DNA from 3 places in the Pseudoalteromonas sp. DY56-GL79 genome. Region 3 is predicted to be linked to each of the others. Evidence: predicted binding sites of a transcription regulator. Region 3 holds the regulator's gene; each other region holds the start of a gene.
The links. The regulator sigma-54, encoded in region 3, starts transcription at its own class of promoters, with help from an activator protein. The targets are predictions, from matches to a motif close to GTTGGCACGNNNNTNGNNT.

Region 1 (4,256 bases), on a different contig from region 3:
AATATTACGTAGGTGAACGATGAAAGTGGGGTTTTATCAATTTGCAGTCAACTATGGCGACCCTCAATGCAACCGGACAACCATAGAAAAAACTTTATCACAGGCTGACTTTGATCTCATCGTCTTACCCGAATTATGTACTTCAGGTAGCCTCTTTCTTTGCCATACTCATATGGAGGAAATGGCAGAGGAGTTATCCGACAGCACGACTATCAGCCTGCTTCAATCTATCGCACAACAACAACACGGTACTATCATCGCTGGCATCATTGAGAAGGCAGGCTGTGAGCACTTTAATAGTGCGGCTATAGTGGGTCCAGAAGGGATTGTTGGCGTACATCGCAAGGTTTTTTTAGCACCGCCCGATAAGCGCTTTTTTCAATCAGGTAATGCATTCAAAGTGCACGAAGTAATGGGTATTAAAGTGGGTATTTTATTATGTTACGACATCTGGTTTGAAGAGGGGCTGACGCAACTCACCGATCAGGGTGTACAGCTCATTGTGAACCCTTCAAATTATTGTGGCGAAGACAGCCTTGATACAATCATAAAACAAGCCAAGAAGTATAAAGTCCATATTATTTCAGCCAATCGCCTAGGAATGGACCACAGCAATGGCACGGGAATTCAATTTATCGGCCAAAGCCTTCTTGTGAGCCCTAATGGAGAGGTACTTATACTCGGCGATGCAGAGGAGCAGCTTATCACAACCGAAATAGACTTCTTGACCTCGTCATAAAGGTAACGAGAATTATCACCTTCAGGAGCTGCTCAATTTTGGTTTTGCATCCACTGCAATTCTTGATATTATCGCAACTCGTTGGGGAGTAGCCTGCTTCCAATGCTCGGAAGAGTTCGTATCAACATAATTGGCCACATGCCATGGTGCGGACACCTCTCGGTTGGCGAGACCATCGATATATCCATGCCTGTGGTCGGGCGTGTGGATGTATCGTGGACTCAAATCGCCCGACCGGAGCAATGTAAATGAATTTCGTCACCCTGCTACTGTTAGCATACGCCATGTCTACCGATGCGTTTGCCGCGGCAATCGGTAAAGGCGCCAGCCTAAAATCACCTCGGCTTACCGAAGCCATAAAAATCGGCCTTATTTTTGGGATTATTGAAGCCAGTACACCGCTGATTGGCTGGTTAATAGGACAATCTGCAGCTGGCTATGTCGAGGCTTGGGATCATTGGATTGCGTTTATCTTATTGTTAGGACTTGGCGCTCATATGATTTATGAGAGCCTTAAGGGTGACGATGATGCACCAACGCAACACGCAAAGCAGCCTTGGTTAAAAACCATTATCACAGCGTTTGGCACTAGCATTGATGCGATGGCTGTCGGTGTCAGTCTCGCATTTGTTGATGTGAATATATGGCTCGCCGCTGCGCTCATTGGCCTTGCCACCACCATGATGGTAACAATTGGGGTGATGATTGGGCATTCGGCTGGAAAGTTTCTTGGTAGTCGAGCTGAAACCTTTGGAGGGGTGACCTTAATCTGTGTGGGAACTTGGTTGCTATATAGCCATCTTTCGATTTAATCTGACTCGCAGAAAGAGCGGTATATTTACCGCTCGCTTACTTATCCCTTTACCTTAGGGCTAATGGCTTTTAAGCCTTTTTAATCGCTTTTTTCAGCTTTTTGATTTTCGCTTCATGCTTTTCAATCTTTGCTTTACGCGCTTTCAGCTCTTTTTTAAGCGCTTTAACATCGCTTTTCTTCGCCATAACTAATCTCCTTTGGTTGTTTTGCGAACACCTACTACCATAGCAAAGTGACTGACAATATCAAACTACACCTGCGCTACTGCGTTACCTGCAACCTAATAGTGGTAATTTTGACCAAATACTATTTTGTACAACTAAATATTAGTAAATAAATAGAGTAAGTTGATATTAAAAAATACTAACCAATTGTTTTATAAATGATTTAATGTTGGCTTGGTTGTTGCTACTCTAACCACAAATCAAGAGAACGGAACCAACCATATGTCTGTACCATTAAAAGATAGACCTCTCGAATCCGTCAGGGAAGAGGTGATTGACCAGTTAATTCTAAATTACAGCCACGGTGAGCTTTCGGCTGATGCATTCGAGAGACGATTGGATAAAGCATACGACCTGAACGAACAAGAACAAATTGCAGCACTTAGTGCTGATTTACCGCTCAAGTCGGATGCAAGATATCACAGCGAAAAAGCCGCTCGTTTGGGTCCAAAATTTACCTCAAGCGTAGATGGTGCTGAGGCAATAAGCATTACCTCTATACTTAGTTCCAACCATCGCAGTGGCGAGTGGGTCGTACCTAAAGAGATCCACCTAAAAAACTACCTTGGCAGCTTGGAACTAGATTTTAGCAACGCAATTTTTAGTCACCCTGAAGTACATATTTATATAGATTGCATTTTAGGCAGTGACGAAATCTTTGTACCAGACACAGTCGACGTCGTCACCGATATTCGTAATATTATGGGTTCAGTAGAAAACACAAGAAATACGCTTGCATCTGCAGGACAGGTGAAACAGCGTCCACGAATTTATATTCACGGCAGAATGATTTTGGGTAGCATTGAAGTTAGTGTAAAACGCTCGATGAAAGCGCAAATAAAGCAATTTGCCGACGGCCTTAAATCCCTATTTGGTGACGGCACGAAATCCAAAAGCTAAAGCTTTATAAAAAACCCCTTGGCATCAAGTTCAGGGGTTTTTTATTATCCGAATAGTAAAGTAACCTTTTTACTTCTCTACCGGAAAGCCTCTATCACGCATCAGCGCCTCAACTTCAGCGTCACGACCTCTAAACTTGCGATATGCTTCAGCAGGATCCATTGAGTTGCGAACTGAGAATAGGTAATCTACCAAACGCTGTGCAACGTCTTTGTCGTAGAAGCCACCTGGCGCTTCTGCAAACGCTTCTGCAGCATCAGAAGTTAATACCTCAGCCCACAGGTAACCGTAGTAACCCGCTGAATAACCTTCACCTGAGAATACGTGACCAAAGTGAGTTGTACGATGACGCATCACTACCTCGTCCGGCATGCCGAGCGCACCTAACTGAGACTTTTCGAATGCAACGGGGTCGCCGATCTTGTCAGGATCTGTGGTATGGAAAAGCATATCCATGATAGCCGATCCAAGGTATTCAGTCGTCGCGAACCCTTGGTTAAAGGTTGCTGACTTCTTGATTTTCTCGACTAGTGCTTTAGGCATAGGTTTGCCTGTTTTATAGTGAACTAGGTAACGATTGATCACTTCATCTGTCGCCAACCAACGCTCCAATAACTGAGATTGAAACTCAGTGTAGTCGCGCACGCCAGAGTTTGAACTTGGATACTTCACGTTTGATGAAAGCGCATGCAGCGCGTGACCAAACTCGTGGAAATAGGTTTCTGCATCTGACCAAGAAATTAAGGTCGCTTCACCTTCTGGTGCTTTCACAAAGTTGGAGTTGTTTGAGCTAAGCACATTTGTTTTACCATCAAATGTTGTATGGCTACGATATGATAAGGCCCACGCACCAGAGCGTTTACCTTTACGTGCGAACGGGTCTAAATACCAAAGACCGATATTATCACCGGTGGTTTTGTCTGTTACTTCCCATACACGAACCTCAGGGTGGAACACTGGTACTGAGCCCTTAGGCACTTCGGTGAACTCAAAGTTAAACAAACGGCCTGCAACATAGAACATTGCTTCGCGCAGATTGTCTAGCTGTAAATAAGCTTTAACTTCATTCGAATCCAATTGGTATTTAGCTTGGCGAACCTTCTCTGCGTAGAAACGGTAATCCCATGGCTTAATGGTGATATCAGCGCCTTCTTTGTCGGCGATCGCTTGCATGTCAGCAACTTCTTCTTTCACGCGCGCAATTGCTGCTGGCCACACTTTTTTCATCAGCGCCATCGCGTTTTCAGGCTTTTTCGCCATGCGATCTTCAAGACGCCACTGCGCATAATTATCGTAACCCAGTAAGTTAACGCGCTCATGTCTAAGCGTTAAGATGTCAGAGATAATCGCTTTATTGTCGTACTCATCACCGTTGTTGCCGCGGTTATAGTAGTTGTTCCATACTTTCTCGCGTAACTCACGCTCTGTTGAGTAGGTTAAAAATGGATCCATTGACGAGCGAGAGTTGGTGATCGCGTACATATCCGCCTTGCCGCGTGCTTTTGCAGCGGCCGCTGCCGATGCAACAAACGACTCAGGCAAACCTGACAACTGCGCTTTAGTGAGGTAAACCACGTAG
Region 2 (4,256 bases), on a different contig from region 3:
AAACTACCAGCACTACCAATAGATGAAACGGTAACGTCAATGGTTTGGCCGGGCTTAACAAAAGGTGGCAGATCTGCGTGAACCGCAACAGCCGCAACATTTTTAATTTTTGGCTTTAAGCTTGCGGGCATCGTGATCCCAAAGCTATTCAACATCGCTTTAAAGCTTTGCTCGGTAAATCTGGTTTGCTCACCGGTACCAGGCAAGCCTACAACGAGGCCGTAGCCAACCAGTTGATTTGAACGAACACCTTCAACCATACTGACGTCTTTAACTCGCTCAGCAGAAGCCAAAGAAGAAAAACCAACCAACGTAATGGCCGCACCGATAAGCAAAATATTCTTAAGCATATTGTTCATTTTCAGCACCTTAAAACGGCATCAGCGCGCTCATAAAGAAACTCGTTAACCAACCTGCACTTTGCACTTCTTGTTGGTCACCTTTACCTGAATATTGAATTCTGGCATTTGCCACTCGATTAGACTCAACAGTGTTATCTGCGGTCACATCCTGAGGTCTTACCAATCCTTCTAAGCGAATAAATTCCTCTCCAGTATTGAGGGTTAACCACTTTTCACCGCGGATCACTAAATTACCGTTAGGCAATACTCGGGTTACATTGACCGATATATTCCCGAATAAGCTATTTGACTGATTAGACTTCGAATCACCAGAGAAAGAAGAACTGGATTTAGCACCAAACTGTATCGCTTCCTTTCCGATATTGATGGCATTGCCACCAAGACCAATCACAGGGTCTAAGCTCGAATCACTGGATTTATCCAGCTCAGAATTTGCAGCTTTGGTCGCCTGAGTCGTTTCTCTGAGTACGATGGTAATAATATCGCCGACTCTTAACGCTTTTTTGTCAGCATAAAGATCATTGGAAAACTGCGTATTAAATAATGACCCTGTTGCCACCATTTGGGCTTGATTATCCTCGGGATAGATAGGCGCATAATACGGATCGTCACGCACCACATTTTTATTTTGTGTTGTACTACATCCAGATAATGCAGCGACCGTTACGATGGCTAAATATAATGCACGCATAATACCCCCTACCCAATTACAGCTGTTGATTAATGTAGCTCAGCATCTGATCTACCGTTGAAATCACTTTTGAGTTCATCTCATACACGCGTTGTGTCTCAATTAGATTTACAAGCTCTTCGGTCACATTAACGTTTGACGTTTCAAGTGCGCCTTGCACAATCTTACCTAGCCCTTCAACGCTTGGATTACCTTGTACTGGTGCACCACTTACCGCAGTTTCCGTGTACAAGTTTTGTCCAATCGGTTCAAGACCTGATGGGTTAATAAAGTCACTGATCGTCAATTGCCCAATGACAACGTTTTCAGCTTGTCCAGCAACGCGCACTGATACTTCGCCATCTTGAGAGATAGTGATTGACTGTGCATCGTCGGGCACATTCATCTCAGGTAACACAGGAAAACCCGCACCAGAGGTAACTATCCGCCCCTCTTCATCCGTCGTGAATTGACCGTTTCTTGAATACGCAGTTGTGCCATCTGGCATCTGAATCTCAAAAAAGCCCGGACCTTGGATCATCCAATCTAAAGAGTTTTCGGTACTTAACATATTACCTTGAGAAAAATTCTTTTGGTTAGCGACCACTTTGGCACCTGCACCAAGCATTAGGCCTGATGGTAGTTCTGTATCTTGAGAGCTGCGGCCACCTGGTTGATTGATGTTTTGATACAGCAAGTCTTCGAATATCGCCCGACTCTTTTTGTAGCCGACGGTACTGGCGTTCGCCAAGTTGTTCGAAATAACTGAAATATCAGTTTGCTGAGCATCTAAGCCTGTTTTACTTATCCATAATGCTGGATTCATAATCTCTACCTCACTCTTAAACTATGCGTAGGAGCGAAGTGTGTCGCTCATCTATTTCTTCAGCTGTTTTCATCAGCTTAATTTGCATTTCAAATTGTCTTTGATGGTTGATCATATCCACCATCTCATGAACGGGATTGACGTTGGACATCTCTAAGAAGCCACTCATTACTTTTGCAGTTGGAGATATTTCACAAAAGCCACAGATCCCATCTTCTAGCTTATCTTCTTTTGGTCTATAAAGGCCGTCATTGCCTTTTTGTAGCTTGCTATTGTCTGCTTCAATAATTTTCAGCCGATCAACCACTTCAAGAAAGTTAGCGGGAGCGCCTTGTGGACGCACTTGAATAGAGCCATCGTCACTAAACACCACTTTATCAACGGGGATAGGTAAGACAATAGGCCCACCTTCGCCAATAAGTTGACGCCCATGAGCTGTGACTAACGCACCGTCATTACGAATATTGAGCGTGCCGACTTTGGTGTAAGCTTCTTCGCCAGACGCATCAACGACGCTGATCCATGACTTATCATCTACTGCAATATCAAGCTCACGACCAGTTTCAACGATTGCACCACCAGTCATATTAGTACCTGGACGTTCTTGCATAGCAAAAACCCGAGAGGGTAACCCTTCTCCGAATGCCTGCATTGAACGCGCTTGAGCAAAATCTGCTTTGAAGCCAGTCGTGTTGGCATTAGCAAGGTTATTCGCTTTGAGTGCCACACCGCGTAAGCTCTGCTTAGCGCCTGACATAGCGATATACACCATTTTATCCATGACGATGACCTATAAAATTCAAACTTAATCTAGTTAATGCAAACACAGTGCCAAAGTGATGAGATGTTTTTGACGGGCATAAAAAAGGCTGCCTTTGTAGCAGCCTTTGGAGGGCATAATATATTATCGGATCTGTAATATATTTTGTTGCAATGTTGAGTTCACCTCAAGCGCTCGAGAGTTCGCTTGGAAATTACGCTGGGCACTGATAAGGTCAACTAACTCGTTTGTAAGGTTGACGTTCGATTGCTCTAACGCCGATGAACTAATACCACCAAGCGTACCTGTGTTTGGCTCGCCTGCTAGTGGCTCGCCGGAAGATAGACTTTTCTTCCACTCAGTATTACCAATCGCTTGGAGGCCTTGAGAATTCGGGAAGCGTACGAGCGCGACTTGCCCTAGGAAAGTCGAGTCACCGTTAGTGTATGAAGCTACTACCTTGCCATCAGTACCAATATCAATACCAGCTAGTCGACCTACGGTTGCACCGTCTTGTTCCAGCGCTTTCACTTCAAATCGACCTGATGAATATTGTGTCGGTAACTTCTGAGCCGTGTTTGCTTCATCACGCCAGTTAACAACAATATCATTCGGGAAGGTTGCGCCGTTTTCTAACAAGTTTGACATACCAATAGTTGGATCGACCGCATCTTGAGGACCTGCAAGGCTAAGCGGGTTAAACGTTGTACCCGTATTGTTACTAAATGTCAGTGGTGAAGCTGATGGATCATCCGCTGTTTGTGAAGGAATACCACTTGCGTCAAAACGAAATACGCTTACTGGAGTGTATGGCACAGGTGGTGTTGCTGCTGGATCAATTTGCTGCGCATTATGGTTAAAAGGTTTATCGTCCATTGTTGCGTAAGTAGACCACTCATTATCCGCTGTTTTTCTGAAGAATAACTGCAATGTATGTGATTCACCCAACGAATCATATACCGTAATTGCTGTTCTTGAATTATATGAGGCACGTTGCTCAGGATCAAAAGCAATCGTAGGTGGTTGCGCAGTCGCATCTAGGTTAAACGAGGTATAGATTTGCGATGTTGCACGAGGAGAACCTGATGCATCTGGAATTTGAACGGGTGATGTTGTGCTTAAACTCAAAGACGTGGTATCACCTGTAGATGGATCGACTGGAAAGCCTTGCAAGTAATCACCCTTAGCATTCACGATAAAGTTGTCTTTGTTGAGCTTAAATGCACCCGCTCGAGAATAGGTGAAATCTTGTGACTGGAGCGAGTTTGACATGGCAAAATAGCCTTCGCCCTCAATCGCCAAGTCTAGCGAGTTTTGCGTAAACTTTAATGACCCTTGGTGAAACTGCTGTGCAACCATGGTAGTTTGTACACCATCGCCATTTTTCGTTTTGCCAGAGCTAAAAACCGAAGACGCGTAAACATCAGCAAATTCTGCGCGAGACTCTTTAAAACCCGTCGTGTTCACGTTAGCAATGTTATTTGCTGTTACGTCCAAGTCTTTTTGCGCGGCGGCAATACCTGTCAGTGCTATATTGAAACTCATACTCTCACCTCTAAGTTCTTAAGGTTAATTCTTTAAAACTACTATGCTATTTCAGCAATATCAGTTAAGCGCACCGCGCCTTCTTTGGTATTA
Region 3 (4,256 bases):
GCGCTAGTACGCTGTCAGCAGCAGCACTTTTGTCTCCTTGATATAAGGTCACTTCGGCATCAAATTGGGTCGCTAATTGCGCAAGAACCGTCGCTGCTCGAGCGTGCAGGCCGAGCTTGTTCTGGATTAAAAACGTATCTTCTAACATTTAACCCTCTTGCTCACGGTGGCGAATTTTGACGTTGGGATGGGTTTTTGCAAATCGCTCGCCAATGGTTTGCGCTAAGTATACCGAGCGATGTTGTCCACCAGTACATCCTATTGCGATCGTTAGATAACTGCGATTATTACGCTCTAAGTGTGGTAACCAAGTTTGTACAAAGGTTTGGATCTGCCAAGTAAACTTTTGCACGATGCTGTGACTCGACAAATAGTCTTTGACTGGCTGATCTAGGCCAGTTAGCGGCTTAAGCTCAGGCTCCCAATGTGGGTTGGGCAAAAAGCGCGCATCAAAAACGTAATCCGCTTGTTTTGGGATGCCGTGTTTAAAGCCGAAAGATTCAAAGGTAATAATGAGTTGTTTGTCTTTCTTACCTAAGATTTTTTCGCGGATATCTTCCGCAAGTTGATGAACGCTCAGGCCTGTAGTATCAATGAGAAAATCAGCGCGTGTGATCAACACGTCTAACAATTCCCGTTCTTTCTTTATCGCAACATCTAATGGAAGATTATGTAGTGAAAGAGGGTGCAAACGGCGTGTTTCTGAGAAGCGTTTTATCAGGGTTTGATCGTCACTGTCTAAATAAAACAGGGTAGGTTTGGCGAAACCAGGCAAGTATTCAAGAATGTCATTAAACTCGTCCTGTTCTTTAGGCAAGTTTCTAACATCAATACTGACTGCAATTTTATTATAATTGTCGGAAACGCTGCGGACTAAAGACGGCAGTAAATTGACTGGAATGTTATCTACACAATAGTAGCCTAAGTCTTCCAATACTCGAAGCGCTACAGATTTACCAGAGCCTGAGCGGCCACTGATAATGATAAGCTCGAGTCCTTTTTCTTCATCACTCATCAAGTTCACCTTGGATCACTGCATATAACTCGTCATCACTTTTTGCTTGCCTAAGCATTTTGCAAAAAGACTTGTCTTTGAGTGTATCAGCAATCGCCGCTAAGGTCTTCAGGTGCTGTTGATTATCACCTTCGGGTACGATGAACGCGACAAAAATATCGACAGGCTGCTTATCTATGGCTTCAAACTGGATCCCTTGCTCGCTAACAAGCACCATTGCAAGGATTTTATCCAAACCTTCAAGTCTACCATGAGGAATGGCAATACCTTTACCGATCCCTGTGCTGCCTAATTTCTCTCGCGCCATTAAAGCGTCTAAGATAGCATGCTGACTGGTATTTGGAATTTGGCTATGAGCCAGTTCGCTGATGTATTCTAAAATACGTTTTTTGCTATTAAAAAGGACCGCAGCTTTACTGCAGTCCTTGTTCACCAATTCACTTAATTTCATCTTAGTGTCGAGTGAGCTTCTCTTTGTGTTTAATAACTTGACGATCTAGCTTGTCGATAAGGCCATCAATTGCGGCATACATATCTTGATGCTCTGTTGATGCAAATAGCTCGCCGCCGTTTACGTGTAATGTTGCTTCTGCTTTTTGTACTAGCTTCTCGACATCAAGGATCACATGCACGTTATTGATATGATCAAAGTGCCTTTCTAGCTTCGCAAACTTGTTGGTGACATAGTCTCTTAATGAGTCAGTAATTTCTACATGGCGACCAGTTAGATTTAGTTGCATAAGCATTTTTCCTTCTTGGTTTTTACGTCTTATATCAAGCTTTTACGCTGATTTGACGGTGGAATGGCTAGGGATTCACGATATTTTGCAATCGTACGTCTCGCTACCTTAATTCCTTGCTCAGCTAAGATATCTGCAATTTTGCTGTCACTCAATGGTTTCGCGGTATTTTCTGCAGCTATCAGCTTTTTGATAAGTGCTCTAATTGCTGTAGAAGAGCACTCACCTCCATTTTCTGTACTTACATGGCTAGAGAAGAAGTACTTCAGCTCAAATATTCCCCGAGGTGTATGCATGTATTTTTGTGTTGTCACACGGGAAATTGTGGACTCATGCATCTCAACCATTTCAGCAACATCATTTAGCACCATAGGGCGCATTGCTTCGGGGCCATGTTCAAAGAATGCCTGTTGTTGTTGCACAATGCAATTGGTAACTTTTAATAAAGTATCATTTCGGCTTTCTAAGCTTTTAATAAACCACTTCGCTTCTTGTAAATGTGAGCGAATAAACTGACTATCTGTACTGGATTTCGCTGTTCTAGACATCGCAGCATAATGGTCGTTTACTTTTATTTTAGGCATAGCATCAGGATTTAGCTCTACGACCCAACGACCTTTTACTTTTTTCACCGATACGTCAGGGATCACATATTCAGGCTCTTCATGAATAATGCTTGCCGCTGGTTTTGGGTTAAGACTATGAATTAACGTCATGACCTCTTTGAGATCGGCTTCTTTAAGGCGTGTTTTCTTAGTCAAAGTTCGATAGTCACGGCTGGCAAGCAAGTCGATATGCTCTGTCAGGATCATTTTCGTTTCGGCAATCCATGGCGTATCTGGGGCGAATTGATTTAGCTGAATACACAAGCATTCTTGTAAACTACGCGCTGCGATACCGACAGGATCGAAAAGCTGAATACGTTTGAGCACGGCTTCGACTTCATCCAGCTCAATAGGCTCTTCGCTACTCTCATCATTAATGCTTTCTAAAATGTCTTCGCAAGACAGTGTTAAAATGCCTGACAGGTCGACCGCTTCAATAATCGCAATCGCAATCGCTCTATCTGTTGGACTAAATGGTGTCAGCTCAAGTTGCCACATGAGATAGTCGTGGAGAGATTCAGAGGTTTCCCCTTGATAAACATTATCGTCATCGGGAAGTGGGCCTGAGCTTGCAGCGGGCGCTGCACTCATATACTCGTCCCAAGTGACATCCATGGCGAGGTCATCGCTCACCGTGTCTTTGCTCATGGCTGTATCTGAGTCTATCTCATAGTCACTAACCTGCACTTCATCGCTTGAATCTTGATTGTCGTCAGCACTGCTCTTTTCTTGACTGTGTTGGTCAGTGTTTTCGCCGTCAGTATTATCACCTTCTTCCACTTCCAACAATGGATTGCTGTCTAATGCTTCTTGTATTTCTTGTTGCAGATCCAATGTACTAAGCTGCAGCAAGCGAATGGCTTGTTGCAGTTGTGGAGTCATTGTAAGTTGCTGCCCCATGCGCAGCTGTAATGATTGCCTCATGTATCTCTAACAATCCTTTTTAACAGTTATTAATACTACGTCTTAACTATAGCTTGAATTGTTCGCCTAGGTAGACATCTCTTACGGTTTGATCTGCCAAAACATGTTCTGGCGTGCCTGCAGCGATTAACTCACCATGTGAAACGATGTAGGCTTTTTCACATACGTCCAGTGTTTCTCTAACGTTATGATCGGTGATTAGCACACCGATACCGCGGTTTTTTAGGTGCTCTATGATTGTCTTTATATCTAACACCGAAATAGGATCAACACCAGCAAAAGGTTCATCTAACAGGATAAACTTAGGGTTAGCGGCTAAAGCGCGAGCAATTTCTACGCGTCTTCTTTCGCCTCCCGACAATGCCATGCCCTGTGAGTCGCGAATGTGTTGGATATTAAACTCATCCAGTAACTCGTTTAGTTCAGCTTCTCTTTCAACTTTAGATAAGTCTTTTCGAGTTTCTAAAATCGCCATCAAATTTTGATAGACCGTGAGTTTTCTAAAGATCGAAGACTCTTGCGGTAGATAACCAATACCAAGTCGCGCGCGGCTGTGCATTGGTAGCAAAGTGATATCTTCGTCATCAATCTGAATAAAACCTTTGTCGCTTGGTACTAACCCTACAATCATATAAAAGGTCGTGGTTTTACCTGCGCCATTCGGGCCCAATAAGCCTACAATGCTGCCAGCTTGAACACTTAAGCCAACATTTTTGACGACCTGGCGGCCTTTATAACTCTTTGCTAGACCAGTTGCTTTGAGCTCGCTCATTAATTGTTACCTTCTTCCTGCGCTTTTTTATCTTTTGCGTCTTTTTTGTCATCAACAGGAACAAGGATGGTTCTTACACGGGAATCTTCTTGGTCTGAGCGCTCAGCACTGATCAGTTGCTTTTCAATGTCATAGGTGATGACCTGAGCATTGATTTTTTGCCCAGTTTGATTGATTTCCGCATCGCCAGAAATGACTAA

Region 1: NO992_RS17140 (LiaF domain-containing protein) is a predicted target of sigma-54. The motif match lies at 1,946-1,964, and genes of this name have one in related genera.
Region 2: NO992_RS01725 (flagellar basal body rod protein FlgF) is a predicted target of sigma-54. The motif match lies at 2,676-2,694, and genes of this name have one in related genera.

The regions. Positions count from the first base shown of each region.
Region 1 is NZ_JANHZS010000024.1:16,152-20,407, forward strand. Features, by position in the region: gene NO992_RS17125 (alpha-ketoglutarate-dependent dioxygenase AlkB) at 1-12, shown strand, start outside; gene NO992_RS17130 (nitrilase-related carbon-nitrogen hydrolase) at 20-739, shown strand; yybP-ykoY riboswitch at 811-951, shown strand; gene NO992_RS17135 (manganese efflux pump MntP family protein) at 988-1,551, shown strand; gene NO992_RS17140 (LiaF domain-containing protein) at 2,000-2,677, shown strand; gene NO992_RS17145 (M3 family metallopeptidase) at 2,747-4,256, opposite strand, start outside.
Region 2 is NZ_JANHZS010000002.1:81,997-86,252, reverse strand. Features, by position in the region: gene NO992_RS01740 (flagellar basal body P-ring protein FlgI) at 1-350, opposite strand, end outside; gene flgH (flagellar basal body L-ring protein FlgH) at 370-1,053, opposite strand; gene flgG (flagellar basal-body rod protein FlgG) at 1,070-1,858, opposite strand; gene NO992_RS01725 (flagellar basal body rod protein FlgF) at 1,875-2,639, opposite strand; gene flgE (flagellar hook protein FlgE) at 2,763-4,163, opposite strand; gene NO992_RS01715 (flagellar hook assembly protein FlgD) at 4,205-4,256, opposite strand, start outside.
Region 3 is NZ_JANHZS010000006.1:55,504-59,759, forward strand. Features, by position in the region: gene NO992_RS05800 (HPr family phosphocarrier protein) at 1-148, opposite strand, end outside; gene rapZ (RNase adapter RapZ) at 149-1,015, opposite strand; gene ptsN (PTS IIA-like nitrogen regulatory protein PtsN) at 1,008-1,466, opposite strand; gene hpf (ribosome hibernation promoting factor) at 1,468-1,755, opposite strand; gene NO992_RS05820 (RNA polymerase factor sigma-54) at 1,785-3,284, opposite strand; gene lptB (LPS export ABC transporter ATP-binding protein) at 3,331-4,056, opposite strand; gene lptA (lipopolysaccharide transport periplasmic protein LptA) at 4,056-4,256, opposite strand, start outside.